One region of the Erysipelothrix enhydrae genome, then DNA from elsewhere that is predicted to be linked to it. Evidence: a T-box and tRNA genes for the amino acid it is inferred to sense, from the RefSeq annotation. Region 1 holds a T-box; the other regions hold tRNA genes.
What was found. A T-box is a leader RNA that pairs with one kind of tRNA and senses whether it is charged. The one in region 1 lies ahead of leuS (leucine--tRNA ligase), so its partner is inferred to be a tRNA-Leu.
Positions count from the first base shown of each region.

Region 2: it has a tRNA-Leu gene. The T-box ahead of leuS (leucine--tRNA ligase) is inferred to sense a tRNA for this amino acid. The anticodon was not compared.
Region 3: it has a tRNA-Leu gene. The T-box ahead of leuS (leucine--tRNA ligase) is inferred to sense a tRNA for this amino acid. The anticodon was not compared.

Region 1 is NZ_CP125807.1:851,774-862,657, reverse strand. Features, by position in the region: gene LLS04_RS04255 (beta-carotene 15,15'-monooxygenase) at 1-261, opposite strand, end outside; gene LLS04_RS04250 (CpaF/VirB11 family protein) at 255-1,082, opposite strand; gene LLS04_RS04245 (CpaB family protein) at 1,222-1,863, opposite strand; gene LLS04_RS04240 (hypothetical protein) at 1,902-2,222, opposite strand; gene leuS (leucine--tRNA ligase) at 2,301-4,703, opposite strand; T-box leader at 4,738-4,943, opposite strand; gene LLS04_RS04230 (hypothetical protein) at 5,002-5,136, opposite strand; gene LLS04_RS04225 (restriction endonuclease) at 5,146-5,544, opposite strand; gene LLS04_RS04220 (pentapeptide repeat-containing protein) at 5,563-6,177, opposite strand; gene LLS04_RS04215 (putative RNA methyltransferase) at 6,174-6,977, opposite strand; gene LLS04_RS04210 (thioredoxin) at 7,118-7,675, shown strand; gene LLS04_RS04205 (peroxiredoxin) at 7,760-8,425, opposite strand; gene LLS04_RS04200 (TetR/AcrR family transcriptional regulator) at 8,564-9,121, shown strand; gene LLS04_RS04195 (ketopantoate reductase family protein) at 9,159-10,160, opposite strand; gene LLS04_RS04190 (LytR/AlgR family response regulator transcription factor) at 10,223-10,864, opposite strand.
Region 2 is NZ_CP125807.1:67,643-78,526, forward strand. Features, by position in the region: gene rnhC (ribonuclease HIII) at 1-205, shown strand, start outside; gene LLS04_RS00305 (deoxycytidylate deaminase) at 192-671, opposite strand; gene LLS04_RS00310 (rhomboid family intramembrane serine protease) at 680-1,879, opposite strand; gene LLS04_RS00315 (RluA family pseudouridine synthase) at 1,879-2,787, opposite strand; gene lspA (signal peptidase II) at 2,780-3,241, opposite strand; gene LLS04_RS00325 (alpha/beta hydrolase) at 3,325-4,338, opposite strand; gene LLS04_RS00330 (cysteine hydrolase family protein) at 4,335-4,853, opposite strand; gene LLS04_RS00335 (MATE family efflux transporter) at 4,906-6,246, opposite strand; tRNA gene LLS04_RS00340 (tRNA-Leu) at 6,371-6,455, shown strand; gene LLS04_RS00345 (helix-turn-helix domain-containing protein) at 6,612-6,869, shown strand; gene LLS04_RS08475 (IS3 family transposase) at 6,919-7,050, shown strand; gene LLS04_RS00350 (hypothetical protein) at 7,079-7,477, opposite strand; gene LLS04_RS00355 (hypothetical protein) at 7,569-9,152, opposite strand; gene LLS04_RS00360 (ABC transporter ATP-binding protein) at 9,142-9,840, opposite strand; gene LLS04_RS00365 (hypothetical protein) at 9,911-10,342, opposite strand; gene LLS04_RS00370 (cyclase family protein) at 10,375-10,884, opposite strand, start outside.
Region 3 is NZ_CP125807.1:1,055,792-1,066,675, forward strand. Features, by position in the region: gene LLS04_RS05270 (DUF979 domain-containing protein) at 1-784, opposite strand, end outside; gene LLS04_RS05275 (DUF969 domain-containing protein) at 787-1,470, opposite strand; gene LLS04_RS05280 (DUF349 domain-containing protein) at 1,871-3,103, shown strand; gene LLS04_RS05285 (hypothetical protein) at 3,165-4,244, shown strand; gene LLS04_RS05290 (maltose acetyltransferase domain-containing protein) at 4,231-4,593, shown strand; gene LLS04_RS05295 (phospholipase D-like domain-containing protein) at 4,804-5,550, opposite strand; gene LLS04_RS05300 (hypothetical protein) at 5,681-6,061, opposite strand; gene LLS04_RS05305 (ClbS/DfsB family four-helix bundle protein) at 6,076-6,600, opposite strand; gene LLS04_RS05310 (B3/B4 domain-containing protein) at 6,629-7,345, opposite strand; gene LLS04_RS05315 (DUF7000 family protein) at 7,483-7,950, opposite strand; tRNA gene LLS04_RS05320 (tRNA-Leu) at 8,058-8,140, opposite strand; gene LLS04_RS05325 (LiaF transmembrane domain-containing protein) at 8,266-9,033, opposite strand; gene LLS04_RS05330 (LytTR family DNA-binding domain-containing protein) at 9,033-9,470, opposite strand; gene LLS04_RS05335 (deoxyribonuclease IV) at 9,557-10,390, opposite strand; gene LLS04_RS05340 (type 1 glutamine amidotransferase domain-containing protein) at 10,510-10,884, shown strand, end outside.

The DNA of each region.
Region 1 (10,884 bases):
ATAACAACAAATAATATGAAGTTGCATAACACCACAACAAATCGAGAATACACTCAGTAAGGCGATAAATGAAGTCTTAAGTCTAAATAAAATTCCGACAGAGACGATGGAAATAAGTAGGATAAGCGCGACCAAATAGAGTTGATAAGCCTTGAACATACCCATATGGAGATTCGGTTTAGTAATACACTTCAATGCTTGTACAAAATCGTGACGATTACGATAAATATATATATATGCAATTAATAAAACAACTACCATTTTACACCATACAATTCAGCTTTTTCCTTAATCAATTCTGGAATTTTAGACTGTAGACGTTTACCTTTAAATGTATACAATCGATAGTGACCTTCACGTGTATAGACAACAATTTCTCGAACATAACGTTGAATCCCTGCAGAAGAAATTTTTAAATCAATGTGGATACCAATATTAATTGCGTCAAAGATTTTCTGCTCATTTATATATTCAGTCGCATTGATTGGCGTCATCTGTTGAATTCGATCCGGAATTTCCATCGCACTTCGTGCATGGACCGTACTCATAACACTCGCACCAGTGGAAATGCATCTTAATAAATCAACGATTTCCGCGCCTCTCACTTCACTCAGTAATAACCAGTTTGGTCTTTGACGCAAACTCGCTTTAATCGCTTGCGAATAGTTGAAACGATCATCAACTTTAATTTCTACTGTGTCTAAAGGCGGATAAATCTGTTTGAGGTGTAATTCATAGGAATCTTCAATTGTAATGATTCGCTCATCACGACTGATATAACCCGCCAAAAACTTAATCAATTCAGTCTTACCTGCTCCCGGGAGTCCACTTACCAAGATATTACACTTAGAACGTACCGCATACTTTAAAAATTTTAGAGCAGAAATACTCATATAGGACGAAGATTCAATATACGATTCACTCAGACGCAACTTAAACGTTGTCTTTCGAATTGAGACACTCAAGAAGCGTGTAACACTTGGATGAATGACACTGATACGCAAGTCATTCAAATCAGTTTCGAGCACAGGATGTTGTTGGTTAAATGGTAGATTAACAATATTTGATAGACGTGAGCACATTCTCCAAATGATTTCATGGCTCGAAAAATTACGATGTACGAGCCTTCCTCTTACTAAATCATCTATCCATAAATCCACACCATTAAAATTAATATCTGTAATATTTTCATCCTCTACAAAAGGTGTAAGCGGACCAAAATCAAATGCTGGTGTTAAAATGTTCTACCACCTCTTTTTGTAAATCATTTATTACACTTGGAATACCACTACAAATCACTACCGATAAATCTCCCATTTCTAAAGCTCTATGAATGATACCTTCCACTTTTCGGGGAATCGCGAAACTTAGGACACTTGGTTGCTTTCCCACATCAATTTCATGTCCATCACGATCTCGTACGTTTACAACTCGAACACCTTTCAGTAAGGGAATTATCCTACTCCCACCATCAAATTCGCGAATTTTTACACTTAAATTTACGTAATCACCAGCCCTCAACAGATTCCCTCCTGTATTAATCATCGAGGCTTCTGCACTCATTAGTACTTCTTCAGGCTCGAGTAACAGTAGCGGTTTTCCGTGTGCGTCATCAAAATGCTCAAAGTCACGTCGATCAACAATTTGCCCCTTATACACCGTATGTCCAAGTCGTACATACCTACCAATGATATTCTCTTTATTACGAATCATAAATTCATTGATTCCTTTTTCTGGCAACGATATTTCCTCCAAATGATGATCTTCAATTTTTTCACGTTGTGTTAAATCGGTATTAAGGCGATAAACTTTTTCAAACCGACATCGAATCCGCGTCATTATTTCAATAAAACTTACGATCATAATCACACACAATACGGATAGTACAACTTTTCTTTTAATTAAAACCCCTCCTCAATCATCAATTCCCCAAATACAATATCCAATCCCCTTACTTTCGTTTTATATATAACCTGCAGCAACTTTGGATAAAAATGATACGAAAGATCGACTATTTCACCATATTGATCATTCATTAGTTCCGCAAATGCAGTTTTAAGATTATCATCAGGATGCATTTCTTGGATTAGAATTTCCAAAGCATTTCGATATTGAAATCGTTTTTGTTGATATTCACGTTTAAAAACAGAAAACGACAACATCGAAAGAAACAACATCATGACCAAAATGACATATCCATAGGCCAAAACAATACTTTTCATATATCACCCACTTTTAATTAAAGTTCAAAACAAATATTTCCTATCAAGAAAATAAAAAAAAGCAGACTTTCGTCTGCTTTAGTTCGGTTTAACAACCAAGTTAACAATTTTATTTTTAATTACAATTTCTTTGATTACGGTCATGCCTTCAAGATTCTTTTGAACTTGAGCTTGATCATATACAAGAGCTTTTAATTCATCTTCTGGTAAATTATTTGGTGCAACGAATTTAGCGCGTACCTTACCATTAATTTGAACAACAATCTCTAATTCATCAAGTACTAATTTACTTGGATCAAATGTAGGCCATGGTTCGTAACTAATATCCCCATTTCCAGATACAATTTCGTAAAGTTCTTCACCCAAATGAGGTGCGAAACAAGCAAGCATTTTAATAAAACCAAGCGCATATTCTTTATAGAGTGTCTCTGCTTTATATGCTTCATTCACAAAGATCATTAACTGTGAAATTGCTGTATTCATACCAAATGTTTCAATATCATGTGTAACTTTTTGAACCGTTTGGTTATAAACAAAATCAAGGCTACCATCATTGGTTTCGGTAATTTTATCTGACTCAACCATTAAACGGTAAACGCGGTCAAGCCATTTACGAATTCCATCAAGGCCACGTGTACTCCATGCAATAGCACCATCCAATGGTCCCATAAACATTTCGTAAACACGAAGTGCATCCGCACCGTGACTTTCAACGATATCATCAGGGTTCACAACATTCCCGCGTGATTTACTCATTTTCTCATTATTAGCACCAAGAATCATGCCTTGGTGGTATAGTTTTCCAAATGGTTCTTTGGTATCGACAACACCTAAATCAAAGAGTACTTTATGCCAGAATCGTGCATAAAGTAGGTGGAGTACAGCGTGCTCCGAACCACCCATATAAAGATCTACGGGCATCCAATGTTTTAGAAGTTCTGGATCACCAATCGATTCATTGTTTTCTGGGTCAATGTAGCGTAAGTAGTACCAGCAAGATCCTGCCCATTGTGGCATTGTATTTGTTTCGCGACGTCCTTTAGTACCATCCGCAAAGGTAACATCCAACCAGTCACCTGCATTCGCAAGCGGGGACTGACCATCACTTGCCGGTTTATAATGCTCAACCTCTGGAAGTTCCAAAGGAAGTTCATCGATCTCAACAGTTCTCATGGTTCCATCTTCTAAATGAACAATTGGAATTGGTTCTCCCCAATAACGTTGTCTTGAAAATAACCAGTCACGAAGTTTATATGTAGTCTTCGCTTCACCATAACCATTCTCAAGCAACCATGATTGCATTGTTTCAATCGCTTCATCTTTACCCATACCATCTAAAAATCCAGAATTGATATGAATTCCATCACCGGTGTACGCTTCAACAGCAATATCGCCACCCTCAATCACTGGAATAATTTCAAGGTTGTATTTCTTAGCAAACTCAAAGTCACGTGTATCGTGTGCAGGTACTGCCATAATCGCACCTGTACCGTATGCTGCAAGAACATAGTCTGCGATGTAAATTGGCACTTTTTTTCCATTAACTGGATTAATTGCATAAGCACCTGTAAATACACCAGATTTCTCTTTATTCAGTTCAGTTCGTTCTAAATCAGACTTGTGTAACACTTTTTCAACATAAGCATTGACTTCGTCAATATTTTCCGCTGTTGTAATTTCTTTAACAAAAGGATGTTCTGGCGCAAGAACACAGTATGTATTTCCAAATAACGTATCCGCACGTGTTGTAAATACTGTAAATTCCTTATCATGATCTGCAATTTTAAAGATAACATTGGAGCCTTCGGAGCGACCAATCCAGTTAATTTGCATTTCTTTAGTTGAATCTGGCCATTCAACCAAATCCAAATCTTCAAGCAAACGATCTGCATATTCCGTAATTTTTAAAACCCATTGACGCATTGGCATACGAATAACATCAAAACCACCAACTTCACTCTTACCATCAATAACCTCTTCATTTGCAAGAACGGTACCCAATTCTGGACAGAAGTTTACAGGCTTTTCATCAACATAAGCCAGCCCCATGTCATAAAGCTTTGTAAAGATCCACTGAGTCCATTTGTAGTAACCTGGGTCTGTTGTAGAAATCTCACGACTCCAATCATAGGAAAGTCCTAGACTTTTAATTTGATCGGTAAAGTGAGCGATGTTTTGCTTTGTAAATTCATTGGGGTGGTTACCGGTCTTCAAAGCAAATTGCTCTGCTGGTAAACCAAAAGCATCCCATCCCATAGGGTGTAATACATTAAAACCATTCATACGTTTATAACGTGCAATTACATCCGTAGCTGTATAGCCTCGTGGATGACCTACATGAAGTCCATTTCCCGATGGATATGGGAACATATCTAAAACATAGTATTTCGGTAAATCAAAGTTATGAACATCTGTTTTAAACGTTTCATGTTCATCCCAATAATTTTGCCATTTTTTCTCAATTTTTAAATGGTTATACATTTTTTATCCTCCTATAACATAAAAAAAAGTACCTATAAAGGACGAATTGCTCGCGGTACCACCTTAATTCCTATCGATATTCGATAGACTCTCAATCCTTTAACGCAGGGGACGTAATTTCCTACTGATTCAGAAATTATGCTCAAAGATGAGTTCAAAAATCTTAATACACTGATTCGCACCAACCATCAGTTCTCTTAGCTATTTTAATTTTCTACTATTTCTTATCATCGCTTTCTTAAATAATAGTTGAAACATCACTAAAAGTCAACAAACCAAGTCATTAAAAAGAGGCGTCTTACGCCTCTTCATTTTTAGAGCCTTCTTTAACAATTGCCATAAGAACAATATTGGTTACGATTAATCCCGCCGCCAAAAACATTGATGGTTTACGATTCGCCTTTTTCACAGCTTTATTCACTAATTTCTTCATCAAAGCCTCCTATAAATTTAATCTTGTTTCTAACTTATCCAAGTGATAAACATCCCAGAGATTGATGCGTTTAATGTTTGAGTATTGCTCTGCTTTTTCAATGAACGCACCGTTTGTAACAACTATACCAATTTTTGCTTTATGGAACACTAATGCAGCCGCGAGTTCTGAAATCGGCTCTGTCCCTACTTCTTTAGGATTAAATACGATTTTAAATGCACAACGCATCCCATCTTTTTTTGCAACAACATTGACGCCATGCGCATATTTTGATTCGGGAACTTGAATCGAATCATAACCTAACAACGGCAATAGATCTAAGAAATAATTTATAAATTCTTTTTGATTGCGAACCTCTAAAACATGTTTAGGTGTTCTTGTTTTAAAAAGCGAAGATATAAAACTCATATTTAATACCACCTTTCGTTAATCAATAATAAGACCCAGATAACCAATCAACGCACTCGCTTGATCTGCACGAATGCGCATTCCTTTAATGAGTGATGGTGAATATACAATCGTATCAAATGTACAAGAGGTTAAATCTAAAGCGTTGCAGCGTGTATCGGATAGATTTAAACCCGTTAGCTCGCAATTCTTAAACTTCATATTCTTATACTTTGCCATCATCAACGACGACTCATTAAGTCGACATCCATCAAACAAAACATTCTCAAAACTTGATTGTGATAAATTCATAAAATTCATTAGCGTATCTTTAAAAACGACATCTTTAACTTTGCTGTCATAAATTTCACTGGCCATTAACTTACATGAAAGAAATTCACATCGATAAAGATAACTTTTTTGTAGAGAATGATTGCTTAAGTCACAACGGTCAAACACGACATCTAAAAACTCTGCACGATCACAAGCATCCATCTCAAATTCACATTTACTAAAACAAACTTGTTCACATTTTACTAATGCGTGATCTTGATAAATCAAACATGATTCATACCGTGTATTACGTTTTAATTCCGAAAATAGCACTCGAGCATTGCTCACTACAAACTCTTCGATAAATTGAGGTCTTTTCATAATGTCTCTTTTCTATAAATTGCAAGACCAAACTCTAAGCCCACATTTAGGTGTGAATACTGCGTCAGTCTTTCAATATTTTCTTTAGGTGTACGATGTGCATACGGTGTCATCGCAAAAACATTTAAAATATCCTCTGTCGATGTAATCTCGATAGGTCCTTTAATTTGCATCACATCGAGCAATTGAAATCCCTCATACATTTTCACATCAACATCGTTTGCATAAGGTTTGTCATAAACAATTTCTTTGAGTTCCATCAAATGATTTGCAAGTGGAAATACCTGAATAAAAATGCCATCTTCTTTTAATACCCTTAAGATTTCTTCAATTTTAAATGGCGCAAAAACAGATAAACACCCATCAAAGGTATCGCTCATGATCGGTAAATCAAAGGTACTGCCAACAGCGAGCGTTAAATCGCAATTTCGTCTTGATCCTAAATCAACGGCATTCTTAGAAATATCAACACCATAAATCGTTCGTCTAGGCTTAAGTAACGATTCGGTATACCAACATTCACCACAACCAGCATCCAAGATATGATTGCACGAAAACTGATCAAAGACATATTGAATTTGCTCCAACAACATCGCATAATAACCTTTATCTAAAAAATTTCTTCGTGCCCGAACCATTTGCTTATCATCGCCATGCTGTTTCGTCTTATCTTGCTGTGACATGAGCAAATTTACATAACCACTCTTGGCCCGATCAAACTGATGACCCTTAGAACAAACGTATGAACGACCTTGTTCTTCCAATGCTTGTCCACAATTCGGACATTTAAAATATGTCATATAAATCCCTGCCTTACTTAAATACAATTATACCACACCTAAATCCCTTTTCTAACAACATACTTAACATATACATACGCTATGTTTATCTTGCAATTTTTGAAAATAGTTCTATAATTTAAGAGACTAAGGAGGTCATTATGAAAAAAACATTACTTGTCCTACTCGTTTCAATTTTCGTATTAACCGGTTGCACCTCAAATAATCTCATGAAAGATTATAAAGGTTTCACCAAGAAAGATCACCATTATGTAACAGCTGATTCGGAAACGATTATTAAGAATTTGGAAGATTCTAAAGAAGGCATCTACTACATTGGTTATGCTGACTGTCCATGGTGTGTTGCATTGGTACCTGAAATGGAAACCGTAATAACAGACTTAGAAACAAGCTATAAAGAACAAGGCATTGAAATCAAACCTGAAATCATGATGTTAGATGTTCAAAATTCTGAATATAGTAATAGCGATGACTTGAAAAAACGACTATCTGATTGGGATAAGAAACTTCCAGAGGCACTACGTTCAAATGGATATGTACCCTTTGTTGTTGCGATTGATAAAGATGGAAAAATTCAAACACATCTAGGTACTGTTGATGGTCACAAACCTCCAGTAGCACTAACAGAAACTCAAGTTAAATTCCTGCATTTACGTCTTAAAAATATGTTTGACGGAATCGATGCACACAGAAATTAATAAAATTATTAATATTTAAAAAGTAAAAAACGAATTCCTCTTCTTTAATTAAGAATGGGAATTCGTTTCTTTTATTATAATGACTTATTTAATTGGTTTATGAACAAACCACCAGTCAAGGTATTCTGTATCGCCTTCGTTTGCTTGTGCTTTTCGTTTTTCCGCATCTGCGATTGTTGATGCAGGTGGAACAATACCGTGATCACCGATAAACTCATTATTTGGCCAGTTTTCAGGGATTGCAACACTATATTTATCTGCAGTTTGAAGTGCTTTTGTAGCACGAAGTATCTCATCAATACTACGTCCGACTTCTTGTGGATAATACATTGTTAATCTTAGCACACCTTTATCATCTACAATAAAGACTGCACGAACTGTGTTTGTACCCATTGCAGAGTGAAGCATACCAAGTTGTGATGCTGCACGTCCTAATTCATCCGCAATAATTGGGAATGGAATCTTAACATTTGCATGTTCGTCAATCCATTCGATCCATTTCATATGAGCATGAACACCATCAATTGATAAACCAATTAATTCTGCTCCAATTGCATTAAACTCATCGGCAGCTTTCGCAAATCCAATAAACTCTGTTGTACACACAGGTGTAAAGTCACTTGGGTGACTAAATAGAACGAACCATTTTCCTTCATATGCATCCGGTAAAGTCATTTGACCTTGAGTGGTTTTCACATTTAATGTAGGAAATTTTTCTCCCAACAATGGGAATGTACTGTTGTTTTCCATATATATCCTCCTAGTATAGGGCACTTGCCTTATATATCCATTATAGTGATAATGATTATCATTGTCAATGAAATCTAATGATATTCTAAGCTCATTTATGGTATGCTTGTGTTATATTTACAAGGATTGAGGGAACTTATGCCAAAGATAATACATAATATTGAAGAAGAAATATTTGCGAGTGCAGAACATCTTTTTTATTTACACGACTATGAAGATGTAAGTATGAAGATGATTGCTAAGGAAACAAACATAGCCGTCGGTACGCTTTATAATTATTATCGCGATAAAGCGTCACTATATGCCGCTGTAGTGCATAAAAGTTGGGCTGATACATTTGCTCGTTTAAAAAATTGCATTACGACAGAGGTCGACTTTAACGCAAAATTTCGTAAACGTCTAGAGGTTTTATACTACGACTCCGAAAAAAGACATGGACTTGGAGTTCATTTTAAACGAGTTCGAGGAATGAATGCTGAGAGCTTAGAAGATCTACAAGGTTTTGTTCTTACGAATATTAAAGAAGTCTTTAAAGATATGCCCATTGCGAATCCTTGGGTATTTGATACTGAAATCATCACAAAGTTAATTTATTCATTATTATCTAATCTTTCATTTTTGATTGAAAATTATCCGTTATCAAAACAAGATAACATTGATTTTCTATATCATTCATTAATCGCATTCTTCCAGTAATTTCTAAAAAGACCACATCAGCTGAATGTGGTCTTTTTTAGAAATTGGTAATGTGGTTGTATAAAGATTGATCAATATGTTCCTGTTCTTCAAGTTTCACAAGCATCGCTTGCATATTTTCTGTGAAGTGTGGCATCGGTACACATTGACGTTTTCCTTCTTGATAAACCTCATAACATATATACATTAAATCATCGATGTTATTATGTCTCTTCATTGACTCCCGTGCAATACGACTTGTTTTAAACTTTACTTTCATTCCCCATCCAGAAATTCCTGCAGGAAATTTATACGGTAAAATTTCTTGTTTAAAATGATTCATATTAATCCCTCTTCCACGAGCGATTAACAGTGTTTCTCGTATTGTACGTATACAATGAGCTAATGCCTTACTATTTGTCATGACATACTCAACAGAGGGTCCTGGGAAACTAAGATTTCCATAAAGTGCCACGGTAGAAACAATCGCTGCACTTACGGACATCCTCACCCACATCCATTCCAACATATCATGTGGAATCTCAAATGTTATATCACAACTTTTAAATAGGGACATCATAAGGTTATAGTTTTGAATGCGAGCATGTGATTTCGACTCAATCATAACATATTCATTAACAACTGCTTTAAGAACTCCGTCCTCATCCATTGAGCCACCACCTACAGGATATCCTAAAATATAATTGTAGAAACCCATAATTTCATCCAGGCGCTTATGGTCTTTCCATACTCCAGTGAATAGTAATACGGTTCCATGAATTTTCGCATTTCTTAAACAATCCATTGCTTCCTTTAGATTACCCGATGAGACACTGACAAAAATAAAATCATACTCTTTTTTTGTTGATGGATTAATTTTATAGTCGTAGGAGAGTTCTTTTCCTTTTGGATTAAGTCTTCCATCAAGTAACTTCACATGAACACAATCGACATGTTCTTTTCCTTCACGAAGGAAATGTTCAACATTATGACCGGCACGAGAAAACAAGGAACCATAAAGCGTTCCGATCGTCCCCAGACCAAGAATTAAAATATCCATGAGCTCACGCCTCACTTCCTTTAACTCTATTTTAAACGATTTCTAAATTATTTTCATCTTTCTTATTGTTTTCTTAATCGATTATAGTTTCGATAGAACCGTTGATAGCGTCTCCTTGATATTGGTAAACGCGTACCATCGTTTAAAAAAAGCAAACTCGAAGACACAGCTCTTACATATTTTAAATTGACCATGATACCTCGATAACAGTGTTCAAATGCGAATCGTGATAAAAGTTTTTCCCAAATCGAAAAGATACGATTACTATAAAATCTCCCATTTTTAGTTACTACTGCAATTTTCCTACCTTCTGTTTCTACATAATAAATATCCTCTGCACAGACACGTTGTGATGGTTTTCCATCTATCACAATACAATCTGACCAAGGACGGTGCTCCTGAATTATCGTCAACAAGCATTGATAAAGTTTATTCGGACAAAACGGAATATGGTAAGTATGTTTAAGGACATCATCCACCCTAGGAACATCAAGATACACTACATGTTGATCTAATCCTAAATGTTTCGATTGCGCGAAACAATGATCTGTTATCACAATTTGATAATGTTGATCAACTTTCCGAACAGAATCAGCAACAATTGGTAACAACAAAATCTCACTACATTGCGTCACCACTTTTTTCACAAGTTCTCGATTTTTTTCTGTTTTAATACACATGGCAATAAATATCACTTCGATCACCTCATATCTTTCTCCACAAA
Region 2 (10,884 bases), 780 kb from region 1:
ATGCGGTGCAATTATTGCTCGATTCGGTTTTTTAGATTACCTCGATAAACTCTCAACAAAATATGACTGCGTCTTTCCTAAAGGGGCAGGTTCCCATGTTGACACATTTGGAAAAGAATTTGTTAGACGGTATGGAAAAGAAGAACTTGATAATGTTGCGAAGGTTCACTTTGCCAATACAGCACGAATTCTTAACGATGCGTAAGCGAAACACAAATTGCTTTATCAATTTTTCGATAAGAAACTCCAGCAGCATCAAGCATGCGCTTCGATACTAAGACAGCATCCGTTTCTGCGTACTTATCATCTTCATAAACAATTTCTTTAATACCACTTTGAATAATTGCCTTGGAACATTCATTACATGGGAACAATGATACATAAATCGTACACCCTTGTAAGGATTGGGTCGCATTCAAAATTGCATTTAATTCTGCATGAACCACATATGCATATTTCGTCGTTTGAAAATCTCCCTCGCGTTCCCAAGGAAACGCATCATCACTCAATCCCGTTGGAAGGCCATTATAGCCAATTCCAACGATTTTTTTTTGCTGATCTACAATTGCAGCACCAACTTGAGTTGAAGGATCTTTAGAACGCAACGCAGACAAATGAGCGAGGCCCATAAAATATTCATCCCAAGAAATGACATTATCTCGTTTACTCATAAAACCCCCTACTTCATAAAACCGCTTAAACGGTTTGCATAATTTTTAAACCCAAGTTCATACCAGCTATTAATAACCGACATATCCAACCTTGGGCTTGATAGGGTACCCGCATGTTGCGTCATCACAACCACAATCCCTACAACAAATACAGCAGATAGTACCATTGTTCCTTTGCGTAAATAATCCCAATCTTTTCGTTTTGAGAAAACAAGTCCACACAATAATCCTGCAATCAATCCACCTAAGTGGGCTGTTGCACTAACACCCGGTAATGAACTGATAATGAGATTAATAAATAAGACTTGAAAGACTTGAGACATAACTTTAGGGTTACGCATCGCTTTTGTTTCAAATAAATAGACACACATTGCGCCTAACAACGCAAACAGTCCACCACTAATACCAAGACCGATGACACCCTCATCCAGAATAAAGACAAATGCATTACCCATAAGAATACCCACGATTAGAGTAAAGAGATATTTTTTCCCTTCCATCACAGTTTCCATAACCACGCCTAAATTTCTTAGAGCCATTAAGTTCATGATTAAGTGTAGAAAAGAAATATGAAGAAAACCTGCAGTAATAAATCGGAACCATTCATGACCATGAACGATAAACGGTTTATAAAAGGCACCTAACATCACTGCAACAGTATTAATGTTTATCTCTGAAACTAAAATTAAGTATTGTGCGAGTAAAAAAACAACAACACAAATCATTGAGATGACATTGGTTACAGGAAAAGAACGGTATCGTGCTTGTTTTTGCATTCTACCAATCGTTTTTTTCAAATTAAGTACCGCCTTTGAAAGCGAGCGATCCGGATTTTGACTTATTTTTAAAAGTCCACTTAAATCACCGTATGAGGTAAGAAGTTGCGAGGATGAGATAAAATTCGGTCCTACAACCACATTCATATCATCTCCGACTTTGTCCTCTTGATTCACACTAATATTAAGCCCTTCTGCCTTCGTTTTAAATACAAGGGCGAGACTTTCACGATGTTTTGAAATCATCTCGCGATCAATATTTGAAAGGGATGTGGAGGTAACCATAATAATCGCATTGTCCTCAACATTTTGATTCACAAGCCAAACCTGTGAACTGTCTTGAGTCATTGAAACCATTTGATATTGAAAATGCTTCATAAAATAGTTCGCGACTTCAATTACCCATGCATCATATTGAGACTTTGTATACATTAATCTAACCTCCTGATTTCCTCGATAACGTCTTTCATTGTTTGAGGTAATTCAGCTTCAAACGTCATAACCTCTTTGCTAGCGGGATGCGTTAACGTTAATTTTTGTGCATGCAAGCACTGACCATTTGTTTCCCATGTATTTTTATAACTATATGTTTGATCTCCAACAATAGGATGCTTAATATACTGAGCGTGAACACGAATTTGATGTGTACGACCTGTATCTAATTTACAACGCAACACACTAAAATCATTAAAACGTTCTGTAAGATAGAAATGTGTTACTGCATGCTTACTGTTTTGATCTGTAACTGCCATACGTTGACGGTTTTTAGGATCACGACCAATTGGCGCATCGACCGTAGCACTTTGATGTTTAAATTGGTGATGCACAATTGCCACGTACTCTCGCGAAATTAAACGTTGCTTTAAATCTTCTACTAAAATTTCATGTGCTTCATTTGTTTTCGCAACAACTAATAAACCCGTTGTATCCTTATCAATTCTATGAACAATACCTGGGCGCAATTCGCCATTAAGATCACTTAATTGCGTTGTATGTGCCAATAGTCCGTGAACCAATGTTGGTTGATTTAACGTTGATGGTGATGGGTGAACAATTAAACCTTTTGGTTTGTTAACAACTAAAATTGCATCATCTTCATAAACAATATCTAAATCCATTGGCACTGGAACAATTGAAATTTGCTCCTCAGTAATTTCATACTCCACTACATCATCTTCTTTTAAGCGAAGGTTTGGTTTAACAACATTACCATTTACTCTAATATTTCCATTTTTAATCCATGTTTGTAAAACACTACGAGAATAATCCGTTACAGCAAGTGCCATATACTGATCAATTCTCATTCCATCAAACATTTCTTCTACAATTAATTTATTCATATTTTTGACCTCTTTCATCGAGATAGAGTACAACTGCGAGAATAAAAACACCCACAACCAAACTCATATCTGCTACATTAAATACAGGAAACTGATATCCAAAGATATTGAACGCAAACATATCACGTACATAGCCATAAATTGCGCGGTCAAACAAATTCCCAAAAGCACCTGCAAACATTAAGGCAATCGCTGTCAAAATGACAGGTTTATCTTCTTTTACATAATAATAAGCGAGCACAATGCAAACTGCTGTTGCAAGTACGATAAAAAGCCATTTCTGACCGTCAAAAATACTCCATGCTGCCCCTGTATTACGTACATACCGAAGTGAGAAAAATCCGGGTATAACGTGTAAAGAATCCCATAATGGAATCGTTTTGTCGATCCATGCCTTTGACAGCAAATCGATAGCGATAATCACGACACTCAATAATCCTAAACGTTTCTTCATAACTTCCTCATTTCATGTGTTTATTATAACATTATCGCATATTCATTGCATATATAAAACCCCATCAAAAAAGATGTGAGTCTTCACACCTTCTTAGCATATTTGTTAAGGAATCCTACAAATTCCTCAAATGTATGTACGGAATAAGGATTATCCATTTTAAATTGATACTCATGACCTAAAACATCCGCGACATCTTCATAAAACACAGAAGTCACCGGAACTTGCAACGATTCCAATTTTTCTTGCATTTTTAAACCGTCTTCCATAAAACTCATTTGATTACCATCCGTAATAAATGTGGGTGGAAAATCTTTAGTAACATGATTGAGAATGGATAACGATTCAACGTACGCTGTATCCATCCATGCCTTTTCACCCATGTAAGCCCAGGCCAAGCGACTCATAAAGAAATCTAAAACACCTGAAGAAGACTGCATATTTAAAAGTCCATTTAGATCGTAAGGTCCACAAAACAACGCAATCCCTTTAACATAACTCGGGTTTAACGTAACACTTTGATCGAGCTTTTGCGCATACTGTGAATCGACCTGAACCATCATGTATTGGGATATAATGTGTGCCCCTGCTGAATCCCCCGCTAAAATGATATTATTCATATCCAATCCAAAAAGCTCTGCATGAGATTCAAGATAACTTATCGCTTCACCAACTTGATGAACTGGAGAAGGGTAAACTGCTTCTGGCGCTAAATCATAGTTGAGGTTGATGACTCGATATCCTTGGTTGGCTAATTGGACTGCATACTCATAATTATCATGCTTATCGCCGCCTACAAACGCACCCCCGTGAACCCAAATAACTGTAGGGAGTTTTTGTGTGTTCTTCGGACCGAAAAGATCAAAAGTATTGCGGCCAGCCGTTGATTCATAGGTCAAATCTGTGTAAACACGAACTTCTGACTCAATCACTTCATACCCATCCGGTTTAACCGCCAAACCCCCTTCAAACACTCTTCGAATTAAAAAGGCAGAAGGTGCTGAATCTACGATAAAATACACCGCAACTCCACCAACAATTAATAAAACTAGAGCTAATACCGCTAAAATCCCACGTTTTATACTCGCCCGATTCATCGAATCACATCCACTTGTAGACCCTCAAGCACATCAAATGTACTTTGATTTAATACTGGGTCATAACTATCTGTGCAGGATGTATCTACAATAATTCGCGCCTCAGGACATGCAGCTTTTGCGATAACACACGTACTGATAACACAGATGTTGGAAACTAAGCCCATCACCTCTATCTCATCATAGTTTTTTTTATCTAAATAATTACCCAACTCTAAAGAGGCAAAAGTAGGTTTATTAAAAATAATCGTATCCGGCTTCACAAAGGGTTTTAAACGCATATCAAGTTCCCATCCGCTTGATCCCAAAATACAATGTTCAATCGGTAAACGACGCCCTTCTTGCGTTTCAAGATAATTGGATCCGTGGGTATCACGTGTAAACACAAGGTCACAATCTTGTTCATTTTCTAATTTTTTCAGAATATTCAACACCACTTGATTTGCTCCTTCAAAACCAAGCGTCCCCGATACAAAGTCATTTTGAACATCAACGATAATGTTTAATTTTTTCATATTGTCCACCCTTTTTATTTTATTGTAACATAAAAAAGTCCTCGAAGGAGGACTATGCTTTATCAAGCCATTGTGATGCTTTTGAGTACAGAAGTGTAAGAACCATTGAACTAATCCATGTAACGGAGTAGCTCCAGTATACCCAATCAATTGAATGATTAATACGCATCATTATAAACAAGAATATCTGTCTTAAAATTGTGAAACACGAAATCATGATTATCATTGGAACCATTGTAAGGCCTGCACCTCTTAATGCACCACTTAGAATACTTGTCGTGCTGAGTGCAAAATAGAACGGTACCATAATCCGCAACATGCGTGCACCATACATAATAACCATAGGTTCAGGTGAAAAGAAAGCAATCAGTTGATCTGCATAAATAAAGGTTGGAATTCCAATGATAATCACAATCCCTACCGCTAAAACTAGAGCAGTCCGAACACCTTCCATGATGCGTTCCTTACGTCCCGCACCAAGATTTTGACCTGTGAAGGTCGTAATTGTGAGTGAGAAACTTTGCGTTGGCATTGATAAAAATGCATTAAACTTATCTGCTGCACTAAAACCAGCGACCGCAGCGGATCCAAATGCATTAATATAGGATTGAACCAAAACATTTGAGAATGAAACAACTGTCTGTTGAATTCCAGTTGGAATACCAAGACGTATAATTTCATATAGTTTATCACGATGAATTCGTATGTCTGTCATCTTTAGTTGATAAATATCCTCGACACGTAATAGATGTATCCATACTAAGATTGCGGATGTGAGTTGAGCAATAAGCGTTGCAACCGCAACTCCCAAAATCCCCATATCAAACACAATCACAAACAACAAGTCCAACGATACATTAATAAGACTTGAAATACATAGATAAATTAAAGGATTGCGTGAATCCCCGATTGCTCGTAAAATCCCTGCACCGGAATTATAGATAACAAGACCGGTTACACCCCAAAAATAAACTCTTAGGTAAAGGGTAGCCGGTTCCATTATATTTGCAGGTGTCTTGAGCCACCCTAAAAATATCGGAGACATTACCGAACCGAAAAAAGTAAGAAAAACACTTACAATTAACGAAAACGCCATAAAGGTATGAATTGAATCATGCAATTCTTCATCTTTTTTCGCTCCAAAATAGCGAGAAATAAGAATACCGGCACCCGTTGAAATCCCCATAAACAACCCAATAATAACATTACTCAAGGGTGTACTTGCTCCAACTGCGGCAAGTGCTTCTTCACCCACATAGTTTCCAACCACAAAGGAATCGACGGTATTGTATAATTGTTGGAATAGATTCCCAATCAAAAGCGGTATTGAAAACAAAAGCATTTCTTTCCAAATGACGCCCTCTGTCATTGACGTCTTTTTATGAATTTTCATTATAACCTTCCTTCTTAACCATAAATATTATACACGATATTTTACGTAAATCATTAAATTAGCCACTTTTAATCTTGCACATTGTTTATACCAATGCTATAATACAAAAGCAGTTAATATCAATGCACCAGTGGCGGAATCGGTAGACGCGCACGCTTGAGGGGCGTGTGACGCAAGTCGTGTAAGTTCAAATCTTATCTGGTGCACCAAATATATATTTCACAGAACCAACTTCGGTTGGTTTTTTTATGTTTTAGGTAAATTCAAATAAAAAAGAGGACCGAGATTATAATACCTTTAAAGTTGACACTAAATAAAAAACACTATCGTGTTAATATTTAGTTAAATTTTGGAGGTATTTTTTTATGGGCAAACAAACGATAAGATCGTATGAAGATAAGTTAATGATTGTACAAGAGATTTTGAGTGGTAAATCATATAGAAGTGTCAGTGAGAAATATAATGTTCGCACTGGCACAATCGCAAACTGGAAAAGAAAACTTATGGAGGGAACACTATATTTAGATAAACGCGGAAAGAAACCTGGGGAAGTAGAGGACATAGAAATTATAAAAAAGTCTTATACTCTACTCATGAAAATCCGAAAAATGCAACACGAATAGAAAATTGGTTTTCCCAACTAAAGGAAGAATGTATTAGAATCGATGGGAAATTAACAAAACAAGAAGCAAAAACAAAAAAAAAGGATACGTTCATTGGTATAATACCGAACGTATCCAGAAAGACCTTGGATATCTTAGTCCTATCAAATATAAATCTACTTTTTATTTAGTGTCAACTTGACAGGTACTAGTATCGAAATCCTCTTTTTTTATTGTCGTTGTTCAACGACCTGAGACATTATGCGATATCCTTGGTATAATCCACCAAACCCACCGATAAGCAAGAAATTAATCACACCTACGATATGAACATAATTATGATCTAAGGGTGAAGAAAGCCATGCCCCTAAATTATTAAAACCAATACCGATACACATTGTCATGGATAACATCGCTAAAATATGCTGTTGGTCATCATTATGAGTATACAAAGCATAACAATTCACAAATGTAATTGCTAAATACATTGCACCCAGTTCTCGTTGCCAGCCGTAGTCAAAACCCCATATCGAGTTCGCAATCATATAACTTGGGAATATCAAATGAGATAACGCTGCCATAAAAAACACAGCCGTCATAACCGTTAAATACCCTTTTCTTCTTTTCATCAATCCAGCTCCCCTGCATTTCCTTAATTATAGAGAAGATAAGCTAATGGTTCAAGTCCCATACTCGTACGACTTAAAATAACCAAATAAACTATTTTCTAATTTTATACGTTTTCTCAGAAAACAATCGAACACAGAGCACACCGATAATGAAATATAATGCCGTTATGATTGAAAGCCACAAATTCAAATTTGGAATATCGCTTAAACGATTGCCATTATAAGCAACCATGACCACAAGAACTTTCACTAAATTATATAGGAATCCTTTTTCTTGCATCGATTCATTATAAGGTTGTAATGTGTAATAAATTAGTAAATTATGAACACTGAAAAAAACACTTAAAAGCACTAAGGTAATAATAAAAATTTGAACTTCACCACGTATCGGAATAATTAATTGTATCCCAACCATAAAAGCTACACCTATAATTATGGGTATAAGCGGAATCATATTTAGAAACACAAGTGTCCCTAAACGCCCTACAAACTGTTTCCAAATGATTTCAGGTCGTCGATAAAACGCATAGTTCAATAATTTTGAATCACAATTTAGATAGTATGCACGGGTCATTGACTCCCCAATATTCAGGAGATAGACGATAAAAATATAAGGTCCAATCGATTTAAACATTTCAGTTGAAAATGGATACCAAACTTGAAAATACATCTCTGGGAAAAACGATCTCAGAATTGTTAGGCTTATAACACTAACAACCACCACTGCAAGGATAACTAAAAATCTAAAACGTAGCGGTTTAAACCAGAGTCGTCGATGCCGTTCTAAAAAAAGACGATTCAACAGGCTGTAACCTTCATAACGATTAATAACTTGTTCAGATTGATCAAGATTATAATCATCATCAACTCGTAAAATTGTTTGACTCGATTTGAGGTTAATTGACGCTAGACTTTCTTCCGGACTTATTTGTTGAAGCATATATAACCCATACGATTCATGAATTTGAGCTTCGCAAATTGGTCTACGAACCATAAACGCAATCGCCATTAAAACAATCATACCGGTTAAGATATAAAAAACCACCCCTGATAAATAATTGGTAAATAATAATACACTAAAACTTAGTACTAAACCAAGCACAAATATCGTCTTATGTTTGCCACTTATTTTCTTATGGTAACGGTTAAAATACGCAAGATCTAAACCCTCTGCTACAACTTTTGTCCCCAATACCACAAGAACCATCATGGATGCCATAAGTACACTTTGGTCATACATCACAACAGTAAACATTATCGCAATACAATAGAGTATGCGTTCAATAATGTCATTGCGCAAACGGAAATTATAATATGACTTAAAGTCAACTTTGAAAGAGCGAATTAAGGTCCATTTTTCAATTGAATCATCACTTGAAATTGTACTTACACACGATCTAATTATGACCAATAGAAACCAAATAAGTTCGATAGGAACCTGTGGCAATGCTTGAGCAAGAATCCCAAAAATAATAAACAAATAAATAAAATGATTCACAATCATTTTAAGATAATGAAATACCGTTACAACACGACCAAGCTTCTTTTTTCGTTCTGTATTTTCATAGACGTTAGCATAAATAACCTTTCGTAATGGTTTAATCGAACGCAGATAGTATAGAAATCGATTTGTTCGATTTACAACGTTAATATCTTTTAAAACACTATGATTCATGATTATCACTTAAGATATCAATAATATCTTCCTCAAATGCAGGATCATGCAAGCGACTGGAGTCCAAAAGGGTTGCATTTCCATGATGCAAGATGATCACCTCATCACAAATATCTTTAGCAATCTGCATCATATGCGTAGATAAAACCATAATACAATCCTCTTTGAGCGAAACAAGTTGCCGTTTCATTTCAATGGATGCGACCACATCAAATGAAGTGAGAGGCTCATCAAGAAACAAGACTTTCGGCTTCAACATCATGATGCATAACATTTGTAGTTTATTTCGCATACCGTGCGAATAATCCTTAATCAGTTTATAGCGGTCATCTTGATTGAATTGAATCGTATCAAAATATGCATGTACATCCTCACGTATGAAACCTTGATCTTTATGAATATCAATAAAAAACGTTAAAAACTCAATACCCGTTAAGAACTCGGGCAACATTGGATTGGTGTATACAAATCCAACATCGTGCTGCGTTAACAAGCTCCCATCATCAAAATGAGCCGTACCACTATCACGTGGTATTTCTTGACTAATACAGTTAAAGAAAGTGGTCTTCCCTGCGCCATTTCTCCCCAATAACGCATAGATTTTCCCTTTTTCAAGCGTTATGTTAATGTCTTTCAAAACTTCTTGATGATCGAAAGATTTTGAAAGATTCTTAATCTCTAATTTCATACTTCCACCTCTGTATCGTTACACCAATACATTACCACACCACAACTCGTGAAGCAATAAAAAATGCACGCTATAGCGTGCATTTAAAGTTTTGTTGTGTTCGATAAGTTTGAAGTGCTTCCAAAGACAATACGGATTGTTCAAATGTTGTTGAGACAATATGTAGTTCCTCTTTACTCATCATATCGAATAAATAACGATGAGAAATTAAAAAAGTTCCTGTATTGTAATCCTGGTCGGTACTTACCATTGTGAAGCGTAAGTGTTCTTGATTCAAAATTTCTTTAAACATTACAATTTCTTTTTGCGGAAGTTGTGTTAAGAACCAATCATCAACATTCTCTTTCAAATCACTAATTTGAAACGTATGCAAACGTTCTACGGTATAATCATTAACCAGTTTATCACGATATGTCTCATGAACCAGACTTCCATTTACAACATAATCTTTTTCACAGACAACCTGTTGATTCCGGTGACACCCTGTTAAGCCTAACAGCATTACCAAACAAATATATCGCCTAGACCGTTTCATTATTTTAAAACTGCATATGCGCGAACAGGACTTGCTTCCGCTTCGATTTTTAGGGGTACCGCAGAAATGATAAAATCTTTATGGTATCGTAACGAATCCAAGTTATTTAAATTTTCTAAAATCATGATATCCGCATCCATAAGAATATTGTGAACATAATATGGTTCTAAATCGGGTGATGGAATATCCATCCCTACCATTTTGATTTGTTTTTCTACGAGAAACATTGCCAGTTCCTCCGTAAAAATCGGGTGATCTTCAAAATAAGCTTTTTCACCGCGTCGCTCATCAAATCCCGTGTAAAACACAACCACGTCCCCTGGGTTAACCAAGAGTTCGTAGTCAGGTTTATAATCAATTTCTTTCTGATTGCGAACATCAATCATCACGCCACGACCAATAAAACGGTCAATTGGAAAATTACTGATAAAGCGCTCATCACCTGATAAATGCATCGGAACTTCCACATGGGTTCCTGTATGTAAAGATGCAGTTACTGAGTAGTTTGT
Region 3 (10,884 bases), 200 kb from region 1:
TCATTGCAAGCGCACCTGCAATCAGTGGGTTAGCACCTTGTGCAAACACAAATGGAATTCCAATTCCAATTGTAATAACGGTAAATGCCGCAAAAGCATTACCCATAATAATTGTAAAGATGGCCATACCAACACAGTAAGCAACAACACCTGCAAAGATGTTTCCATTAGGAATAAAGCTACCAAGTAGTGTCGCAATTAAACTACCAACTCCAGCTGTTGTAAAGACAACACCTAGGGCTGAAAGCAATTGCGGTAAGATACTGAATGAACCCATTGTACGCATAAGACGTGTTGCGTCATTCATGACACCTTTAGGTTTTGTTTTTGTAATAATAAAGGTTGCGATTAATCCACATGCTGCAGACAATCCAATTGCAATATACCCAAGAACACCAGCACTAACACCTGGCGCAACTTTTGGTAATACAAAGGAGAATAAGAATGCTCCGATTGCAATAAATACAGAAGGAATAAAGATTTTAAATCCGATTCGATCTGATTGTTCATCACGGAAATCTTGAGAAATTTGCTCAATATCTCCAATATTAACGGTCTTCATAAATGAAAGGACTCCAAGTGCTAACACAAGTAACCCGTTAATTTTATTAGGAATGTATTTTCCTAACATAAATAATACGGCTAAAATAATCCAAAATGATGCGGCACCGTATTTGCGGTTATCATCAATATTGCGATATGCTGAAATTGCAGTTGCGATAAAAATACAACCAACAACCATATACCACATTTCTAAGAATAATTCCCAAAAATTAGCTGTCATAATTATTTAGCCCCTCTCTTAATGCGACGATCTAACAGAACTGTTTGAACGCCTCCAAGTACTAGAGCAATTACAAAGACTGGAACGCTCCAAAGTGCGATTCCTTGGTGTGTTACGTCATAACCTTGTTCAACAAGTGTTTCAACAATTAAGATAACACCACTTGCATAAGGGAATAAGTTTTGACCAAAGAAGTTACCATAGTTTTCAGCAGCAGCGGCACCTGCTTTAATTTCTTCTTCCTCTGCAACGGATAATGCGGAACCTTTTTCTTGAATTCCAGCACCCTCAGCCATTGGATGAATCAATGGACGGACAAATTGAGGATGTCCTCCTAAACGTAATGCACCAGCAGCGGCACATTGGCGAATTAATTGGTAAACCCAAATAACACGGCCTGCTGTAAGAACTTTCATTTTTTGAATAAGTTTTACAGCTTGTTCTTTTAATCCATAACGCTCACATACCCCAACTACCGGTAGCGTTAAGACAAAGATCGTTAAACCACGGGACTTAACAAAGTTAGAACCCAGTGTTTCTAAAATCTCACCAATGTTCATACCACCAATTAAAGCAGTAACAACAGCAGCGACTAAAACAACAGCGATTGAATCAATTTTCATTGCAAATCCAACAACAATAATAAGAACTCCAACTAGGAGCCAAAGATTAACAGTATCGACCATACACTTCTCCTCTCGTATAGATTTAACTATACGTAAGATTATAAAATGAAACAGGATTCATTACAACTAAAAGACGACGGTATTTTCAGGATTCAACCCATCAACTTCCAAAAACAAGATAAAATATAGACAAATTGAAGACAAATAACACACCTTAATTCGAGAAAAAAGGCTTTAAACAGGGTATATTAGACGGTTTCAAAGATTTTTAGATTGGAATGATTGATAAACTGAAAAAATAAATCAAAATAAATGTAAGAAAACGAAAAATGCATGTTTGCACACATGAATTTCACGTTTAAATCACATATAAATGATATGATTTATTAGATAATAAAGAAGTATTTTGGATTCATGCAAAATTTATGCATGACATAATATTTCAATTGATAAGAAAGAGGTGTTCGACATTAACGAGAAAAAAATTAATGAGACAGAAGAAGTAGTAGAAAAGGAAGTAAGAGAGCCTGAATTTTCGCGACATGATTTTGGATGGGAAAGTCTTGCTTCTGTGGAAACGTCTCGACAAAACCAATTAATTTCAGAAGTATACAGTGTTATGAGTACAGGGGATGATGAACGCATTGAGTTCGTTAAGAAAGAATGGGAATCTTTATCTGAAGAAGGCATAGATCAAGATTTAGAAGATAAATTTAAAACAGCACTTGATCAATATGAACATCGTCAAGAACGACTCGAAAGTGCACGTTCCATTAAAAAAGATTTAATTGAACAAGCCGACCAACTAAAAAAATCTACAGACTGGAATAAAACAGCCGTTAAATTACAAGAACTTCAAAAACAATGGAAAGAAGCTGGATTTGCGGGTCAAGACGTAGATCAAGAACTTTGGGAAAAATTCCGTGCGATAAATGATGAGTTCTTTGATGCTCGCAGTACACATTTTGAAGAAATGACGGTACTTCGTAAAGATGCGAAAGAATTGAAAGAAGCCTTAATTGTCGAAGTAGAAGCAATTAAAGATTCGACCGAATGGAAAGAAACATCGGATGTAATGCGCGATTTAATGACACGTTGGAAAGAAGCCGGATTTGCTGGTCGTGAACATGAAGATCGTTTATGGGAAGAATTTAACGGTCATCGTCAAAATTTCTATCAAAAACAACGAGAGTTCTTTGACGGATTACGTGCTGAACAAGATAACGCGCGTGAGAAAAAAGAAGCGATTATCGAAAAGGCGAAGGATCTTGTACAAGCATTCAACGATGCAACCACACGTGAAAATATGGAAGCACTGTTTAATGAATGGAAAGATGCAGGACATAGTGGTCGCGATCATGAACCAAAACTTTGGGATACATTTAGAAGTATTCAAGATGATTTCTATGCACGCATAAAAAATCGAGATTTTAATCGACAAGAATCACGTCGTAATGAAATCGAAGAAGAACTTGAACTGCTCGATGTTCGTTGTGATGCTTTAGAAGAACTCAATGAAAAAATTAAAGTTAAGATTGCAAGTCTTGAAGGTCAAGCAAAAACAAATGATTCTGAAACGTTACAAGAAGAAATTGCAGGTCTTAAAAACAACTATGAAGAAAACGAAGCAAAACTTGATGAATATGTTCGTGAACAAGCAAAACTTCAAAATGAATTAAATCGAATCTTCTAGTTTTAACCACTCTTGCATGAGTGGTTTTTTTATGGTCTAATAGACATGAAAAGAGGATTATATGAAAAATAAATTATTGAAAATAACCTTAGTTTTTCTTTGCGCATTCTTAGGATTTGCGGGAGGGCACATGGCCCAAAAGCTATCCTTTACATATAGTATTGGTCCCCTGAATATTTTTCTTGCGTCGATGGGCTTTATAATATTAAGTTTTATAATCCATATTGTGATGCACGAAACAGGTCATCTTATCTTTGGTCTCATTACGGGTTATCAATTTATTCTGATTCGTTTTTTCTCATTGACACTGATCAAAACAAATAACGGATATAAATTGAAATCGCTCAAAATTCCAGGTACTGCCGGACAGTGTTTGATGATGCCGCCTAAAACAATGAACGAAGACTTTCCGACTCAACTTTATAATTTTGGAGGACTTATTACAAATGGTGTCATTACACTTGTGGCTCTTGTGCTCCTTGTAATGTTTCCTGTTGGACCCTACATGCAAATATTTCTAACCTTACTGATTCTCCTCGGAATATTCGCGATTTTGGTGAATGGACTTATTATGGAAGATACACCCAATGATGGTTACAATGCATCCTTGTTAAGACATCGCTCAGAGTTACGTCCTTATTTCTGGTTACAACTTTACGTTATTGGTATGAAAGCACAGGGGAAAGGTTATGAAGAAATCAATCCAAGTTTTATTAAATCGATTCCACTTCAAGATTGTGATAATCCCATTGGTCTAACGGCTCAACTTATTTATATTGAATCGTTGAAGTCAAATCATGACCGTATTGAAGCATATGAAGCGCTTAAGGATCTCGAAATGATCCCAATTCAAAAAGTATTTGTGGACCTTGATCATGCTTCCTGTTTAATGTTAGAAGGGGAGGTTGTAGAACCCACTCCAATGATGAATACTATTGTGAAGAAAATCAAAGGGAATCCAGATTGTTTGAAATTTGAATTTTTGAAAGCGTTAGTGATTGAGAAGGATGAAGTACGTGCTTCGCAAATTCTTCAAAACTTCAATAAAGAAACCAAAAACTACCCATACCGTCACGATGTCGCATTAATATATAAAGAACTCGTTGATTTTGAAAATGAGTATCGTCATGCAGGCGTTTGAGAAGATGATTCGTGGAGAAATGTATCGTAGCGATGATCCAACATTAATGAAACTCAACTTAAAAGCAATAGAGTGTACAATCCGTGCAAATCAAGAAGCAAATGGCACTGTACGCTCGGATATTTATCGAGAAATACTTGGTAGTGCACCTGAAACCTTTTGTATTTGTCCTGGCTTCGCATGTGACTACGGTGTAAACATTCATCTAGGAAATCATTTTTTCGCAAATCATAACTGTGTCATGCTTGATGTCTGTGAAATTCGATTTGGTGATCACTGTATGTGCGGACCCAATGTCCAAATTTATACGGCTACCCACCCGCTTGACCCTTCTACACGAAGTTCGTGACGGGAGTATGGAAAACCAGTCAGTGTTGGAAACAATGTGTGGCTAGGTGGAGGTTGTATTCTATTACCCGGCGTTTCCTTAGGGGATAATGTAGTGGTCGGAGCGGGAGCTGTTGTCACACAGAGTTTTGGAGATAATGTTGTTCTTGCTGGAAACCCTGCGAAAATTATTAAAACAATCAAATAAAAAAAAGTCCGAGATGGACTTTTTTTAGTAGGCAGGTTCTTCAAAGTATTGTTTTCCAATTTCATTAAAATAGAATTGCTGACATTCTTTATCATTTAAAAGGGAATCAATATAGTGATGTAAGTCATTCACTTCATCCTTTTCATGAATACTCATGCAAGATTCATAGTTTGAATAAAAACCGTTTTTTGTAAAATTGAGGGAACCAATAAAAGCAACATCATCCACGACATACAGTTTTGTATGAAGTTTTTGATAGCGGTTGGTTTTCCAAATAGAAATAGGCATATTCGGCTCGTAAGCGTAGCTATAGATGGGTGTCTTATGAATATGATCGAAATATTTGAAATTTGCGGTAAATAACACCATAACAACTATTATTTCAAACCAAAAACCAACAGTTCCTTTAAGTGTTAGTGCATGCGCTAAAATAATAAAATTAACTAAACACCATCCTAATGCAATCAAACGTCCCATACGTTTCTTTCGTAATGCTTCATCACTTTTAATGCGTGTTTGGGTGAACAGGGTGTGTGCCAAATCTTGATTTGCTTTTTGACCTTGTTTATAATCCCAGGTGAACACTAAACCCGTAGCAATCCCTGCTTGATGTTGTTTGATTAACTTCTGTACATAATCCTTATTTACATATGGGGATACAATCTTAATAGTTTGTTTACTTTGATTAAAACGTGTCATAATTTCTTTTCCGGCACCTTTACCAATATAAAGATCCCCATCGACACGACTTAAATTTATATGATTAGACACAATAAAATCTCCTTTAATAACGATACACATCATAAATAAGGAATTGATGACTTACAAGTTTATCCTCTCAATCACACAAAAAACGAGTATTAAGTAGTCAAAAATATAGATACACAAAATAAAAAAACCATCATACGATGGCTTTATGCTTAACTCGATTTAAAAGTTTTTGTGAATCAATGGTTTCGATTTCATTAGCATCTATATAAAGCAGATTCGTTAACGTTTCTGTTTCAGTAAAGTCTAACTTAGGACGAACCCGTTTGAGTGCTTTCTCAATTTTATGAATTTGGTCAAAAGGATCCAATGCATCATTGGTGATGATTTCTTTACAAACAATATAATGATAAAGAAGTTCCTTCTGGTCTCGTTTTGGAAATAACTCAAGGAGTACGTTTTGAATCATTTGCTTTTGTTGCTCACCGCGTGGAAAGACCTTTTTTAGATATTTTTCGCGATCACGATCGAGATCTGCTTTAGGACGAAAATTAAACCAATTATCAATACCCATGGTATCACTTCCTTTTAATCTATTATATCACGCTTCAAAGCTTTATACTGTTTTCTTAATTTTTTTAGTGCCCAATCGTAATGCGATGAGGTGGCGCTGATAAAATAAGCACCTAGGGTTGTTGTTTTGGTAAATGGGTAAACCTTGCGATCAAATAACGATTCTTGAGTATGGTTATGAATTCGACTTACAACTTCCGCATGGGTGCTTTGAATTTCCGTAAGTGCATCTTCCAAGGATGTATTTTGGTATGCTTCCCAGATTTTGTAATTTAGTTCCGGTGTTGTTTTCCAAGTAAAGCCTTTTGCGGGAATATCGGGCATTCCATTTTCTATAACACCGATTTGATACCATCGGATCATCATTTTATGCCATTCGATTAAATGACATAAAACATCTCGTAAGTTACGATCTCGATCTTCGAGTATGAATGTTGTATTGCGTTCTTCTTCGCTTAAAGAATTGATAAATTCATTTAATTTATTAAAGTTTTCAGATGCTGCTTCGAGCAATGTTTCTTTTGTTTGTGGACGTGCCATGATTTTCTTCTCCTTTTTAAATTATCTTTTATTCAAGATTGAGACTTACGTTTTCGTAGTCCATGATAGTGCTTTTTACAGACCCACCAAGATATTGTTCAACATATGTTGCAAGGTGTTGGGTAGCCTTTTCTAAATCGTCACGACGTGTTGGATCGACACACTCAATAATTAAGAATGCATTCGTTGTGTCATTTGTTAACATGGTGCGTTGACCATCACGCCAATTCCAACAACGACAGACTGCACCAACATCATCAACGTATGCGATTTCTCCCGGAAGTGTATTATCGGGTTCTGTATCTCCCAGAGCCATAAATGAATCATTTCCTTGCGTTTTAATTAATCGCAAAGACCCTACAAACGTATCGATGTCTTCACCACCACAAGGAAGCCCATACGTCAGCGAGATTGCGTTGTATATATCAACAAGGGGATTGATCGAACCAACCGTATTTCCCTTAGAAACCCGCTTCAACAAGGCCTCAATCGATACACGTGCACCTTTTTTGGTTTTAAACTTTTGATATGCGTCACGCCATACAGAAACAACAGTATTTTGACTTAGAACATCTTCTGTAAGATGCTTTTGAGCGTCGTGATGACTCTCATCAAGAAATTTAGAAATTGCAGTCATTGCTTCAGAATTAAGATTTTTGTTTTGGACATCGTGTGCAAGCACAATTCCAAAGCAAGCATCAGGAAATAAAGACCAAAAATCATCAGATATTTTAAATTGTGTCATGGAAGTTCCTTCTTTCTATATGATTATTATAATACATTGGTGTGAAGGGGAGCTTGTAAATGTGATGAAAAAAGGAAATCATGTTCCGAAGACGTTTTAAAAAAAAAAAAAAACTTGATATAAAAACAAGTTTTTAGCTAGAGATAAGCGTGTATTTGCGCATAAGCGATTGGAATCGTTTTAAGTATTGTATCTGTTAGTGCATCAAGATCTTCAAATTTTGGATGGGTTACCAAATTCATAGAAACGATAAACCACTGAGGCATCTCGTCAAAATGATTAAGGGGCGTATCTTTCAACAAGTTCCAATACTTTTCTTGAATCGGTTTTGTCCGTCCCATAAGCCAAAGTTCAAAGGCCATCGCTTGATGATTTAAGATTAAGCCCAGCTTTAAACCCTGTGACCGAAGAAAATCATCATCAAAATAAAAATAAGTATAATCGAGATAGCCATTAAGAACGGATTTCGTTGAAAATGAATCAAGTACGAAATTACGCTGAATTTGATTCATCGTGTCGATTAAAAATTTATACGTAGAAGGCATGTCGTTATTATTGATGCTTTCTTGGTATTGAAGGATGCGCTTATTTATAGAAGTTTTCATAGTAATCTCCTTTATTCAAACTATAGCAAATCCTTTTTTATAAAACAATTAACAAATAAAAGATCAAGAAAAAGTCATTACCGAAGTAATGACTGTTATTTAATAATTGGTGCGGGCGAGAGGACTCGAACCTCCATGCCGAAGCGCTAGATCCTAAGTCTAGTGTGTCTGCCAATTTCACCACGCCCGCGTATTCACTTGGTATTGCTAATAGATTATAACAAGCCATTTCTAAGAAAGCAATACCCAAATTCAATAAAAATAAAAAAAGATTGAAAATATAAAAAAAGCGGTTAAAAACCGCTTAAATAGTGATTATACGTACACAATTTTGATTTCGCCAAGGGTTACATCACCCGTTAAGGTTAATGTAGGACCATCAACGACTGTGTTTCGATGGGGATCACTGACACTTGCAAGTGTATTATCAATATTATTAATAACGTTGATATTATAAGGAATAAACAATTTTACTTGTCCAAATGCGCAACTCACTTCAAGCTGTGCCCCTGCAGGGTTAAATTGAGCCTGATCAAAATAGATTGATAATGACGCAAAGGTATTATCGATATAGCCACCCGTAAAGTTTTTTGAGCGGATATATCGCGTACGATCCGTAAACAATGCTTCGATATTTATATAGTCTGCATGGTCGTCATCGCGATAACCACTGCGACTTTGCTGTGTTCCTGTGTGATACTCATATTGATTACCATCTTCATCTGTTGCATAGCTTGAACTTTCACGATACGATTCATACTTTTGAAAGTTTACGTGCCGTTTGCGTCGTTTGAAGATCACGGAAAGACCAACAGCTAGAAATGTACTTGCCCAAAATAAAGTGCCGCCATTTCCGTGAATATTAAAATAAACACGGTTAATCCAAAGCGCCAAAGTAAGTGGGTAAACAATCCCAAAGAAATTTAACTTAGGCATATTTGAGATTGCGAACGCTACTAAGGCTACCGTAAATGCAATCTTAAATGCATTGGGACCAAAACTATAAAGATTAAATGCGCTACCAAATAATCCAAATGCCAGTAAAACTAGTACAAAGCCCCAGAAATAATCATTTTTTTTCATTAGATACTCTCCTCCTTTAATCGTTGTTTAATTTGTTGGAAATACATGCGTGATACATACGTTATCTTATGACTGTTATAAAATTGAACACTTCGAGATGAAGTAATATTCCGTTCAAGTGAATCAATCTGATTAAGATTCACAATACTTGATTTGGATGCTCGTATAAATGAACTTGGCAAGGATGCCTCTAACTCATACAAGCGATAGTGTGTGCGAAATGAATCTTTTGCTGTATGGACATAAACCGCATCGTCTTCAGTCTCGAAGAAACAAACTTCATCAAGATCAAGTGTAATATCTTTACCGCGGTGAACCGCGTTAATCGATTGGGTATCCAAAGTATGAATCATTTTCTCAATTTGAGGTGTCATTTCGCGACACTCTAAAACGATATCTTCTTCAAGATTCGGATTAATAATAACCTTTATATTCACGGATGTTCCTCCTGACTCTATTATAAATAATTATAATCGAATCGATACAAAAAAAGGGTAAGATGTCATAAATAAACCTTAAGTTGTTATTTACGAATTGATCTTAAGAGCTCAATCTCTGCTTTATAACCATCGTTATCATCTTGTGGAGTTTCTAGATAAAACGGAAGATGACGTAATTTGGGATGGTTTATAATTTTTTCGAATGTTTCCAACCCTATTGATCCTTGACCGATTTTTTCGTGGCGATCTTTGTGAGACTTAAAGGGATTTTTACTGTCATTGATATGAATCGCATGTAGTTTATCTAAACCAACAACTTCATCAAAGTGTTCGATAACACCATCTAAATCATTCACGATATCATAACCGGCATCATAAATGTGGCATGTATCCCAACATACACCAATTTTTTCTTTAACCTTCACTTTTTCAATAATTGCAGCAATTTCTTCAAAAGTGCGACCGACTTCAGTTCCTTTACCTGCCATCGTTTCAAGTAAGACAATTGTTTCTTGGTTTGGGTCTAAGACGCGATTCAACATATCAGAAATCATAACAATCGCCGGTTCAACACCTTGTCCTACATGACTTCCTGGATGGAAGTTATAAAGACTGCCTTTGATATGGCTCATACGAGACAAATCATCAAGCATGAGTTCTTCTGCATAATCACGCGTATAATCCTTATTACTGCAAGGATTCATCGTGTATGGTGCATGCGCAAGAATGTGTTTGAAATTGTTTACTTCAATTAAAGTATTAAGTTTTCCTAAATCCTCGAGATTAAGGGGTTTTGCTTTTCCCCCACGAGGACTTCGCGTGAAAAACTGAAACGTATTAGCATCAATACGAAGTGATTCATGTCCCATTGCTTCATAACCTTTCGCAAATGAGAGATGACAACCTAGATAAAACATAAAAATTCCTCCTTATATATATATGTATCGTATCAAGATGCATCGCAGACTACAATCTTAAAGCAAATAACTATACTTTAGAAAGGGATATTGATAGAGTTTAATAAAGAGGTGATGACATGGAATTAAGTGGTAAAAGAGTTTTAACCATCGTAAGTGATGATTTTGATGATCCAGAATTGTGGTACCCAATCCTTCGACTTCGTGAAGCGGGTGCGCACGTTGATATTGCAGCTGAACTTAGTGGAACGACTTACCGTGGAAAATACGGTCTGTCGGTTGTGAGTGATTTAAAGTTTTCGGATGTGGATATTACGCGCTATGATGGTCTTGTGATTCCGGGTGGATGGGCACCAGATTATCTTCGTCGATTGGATCCAGTACTGGATTTTGTGAAGTATATGGACAGCAATAAAAAGGTAATTGGTCAAATTTGTCATGCTGGATGGGTTTTATCATCTGCTGGAATTTTAAACGGAAAAACGGTAACCAGT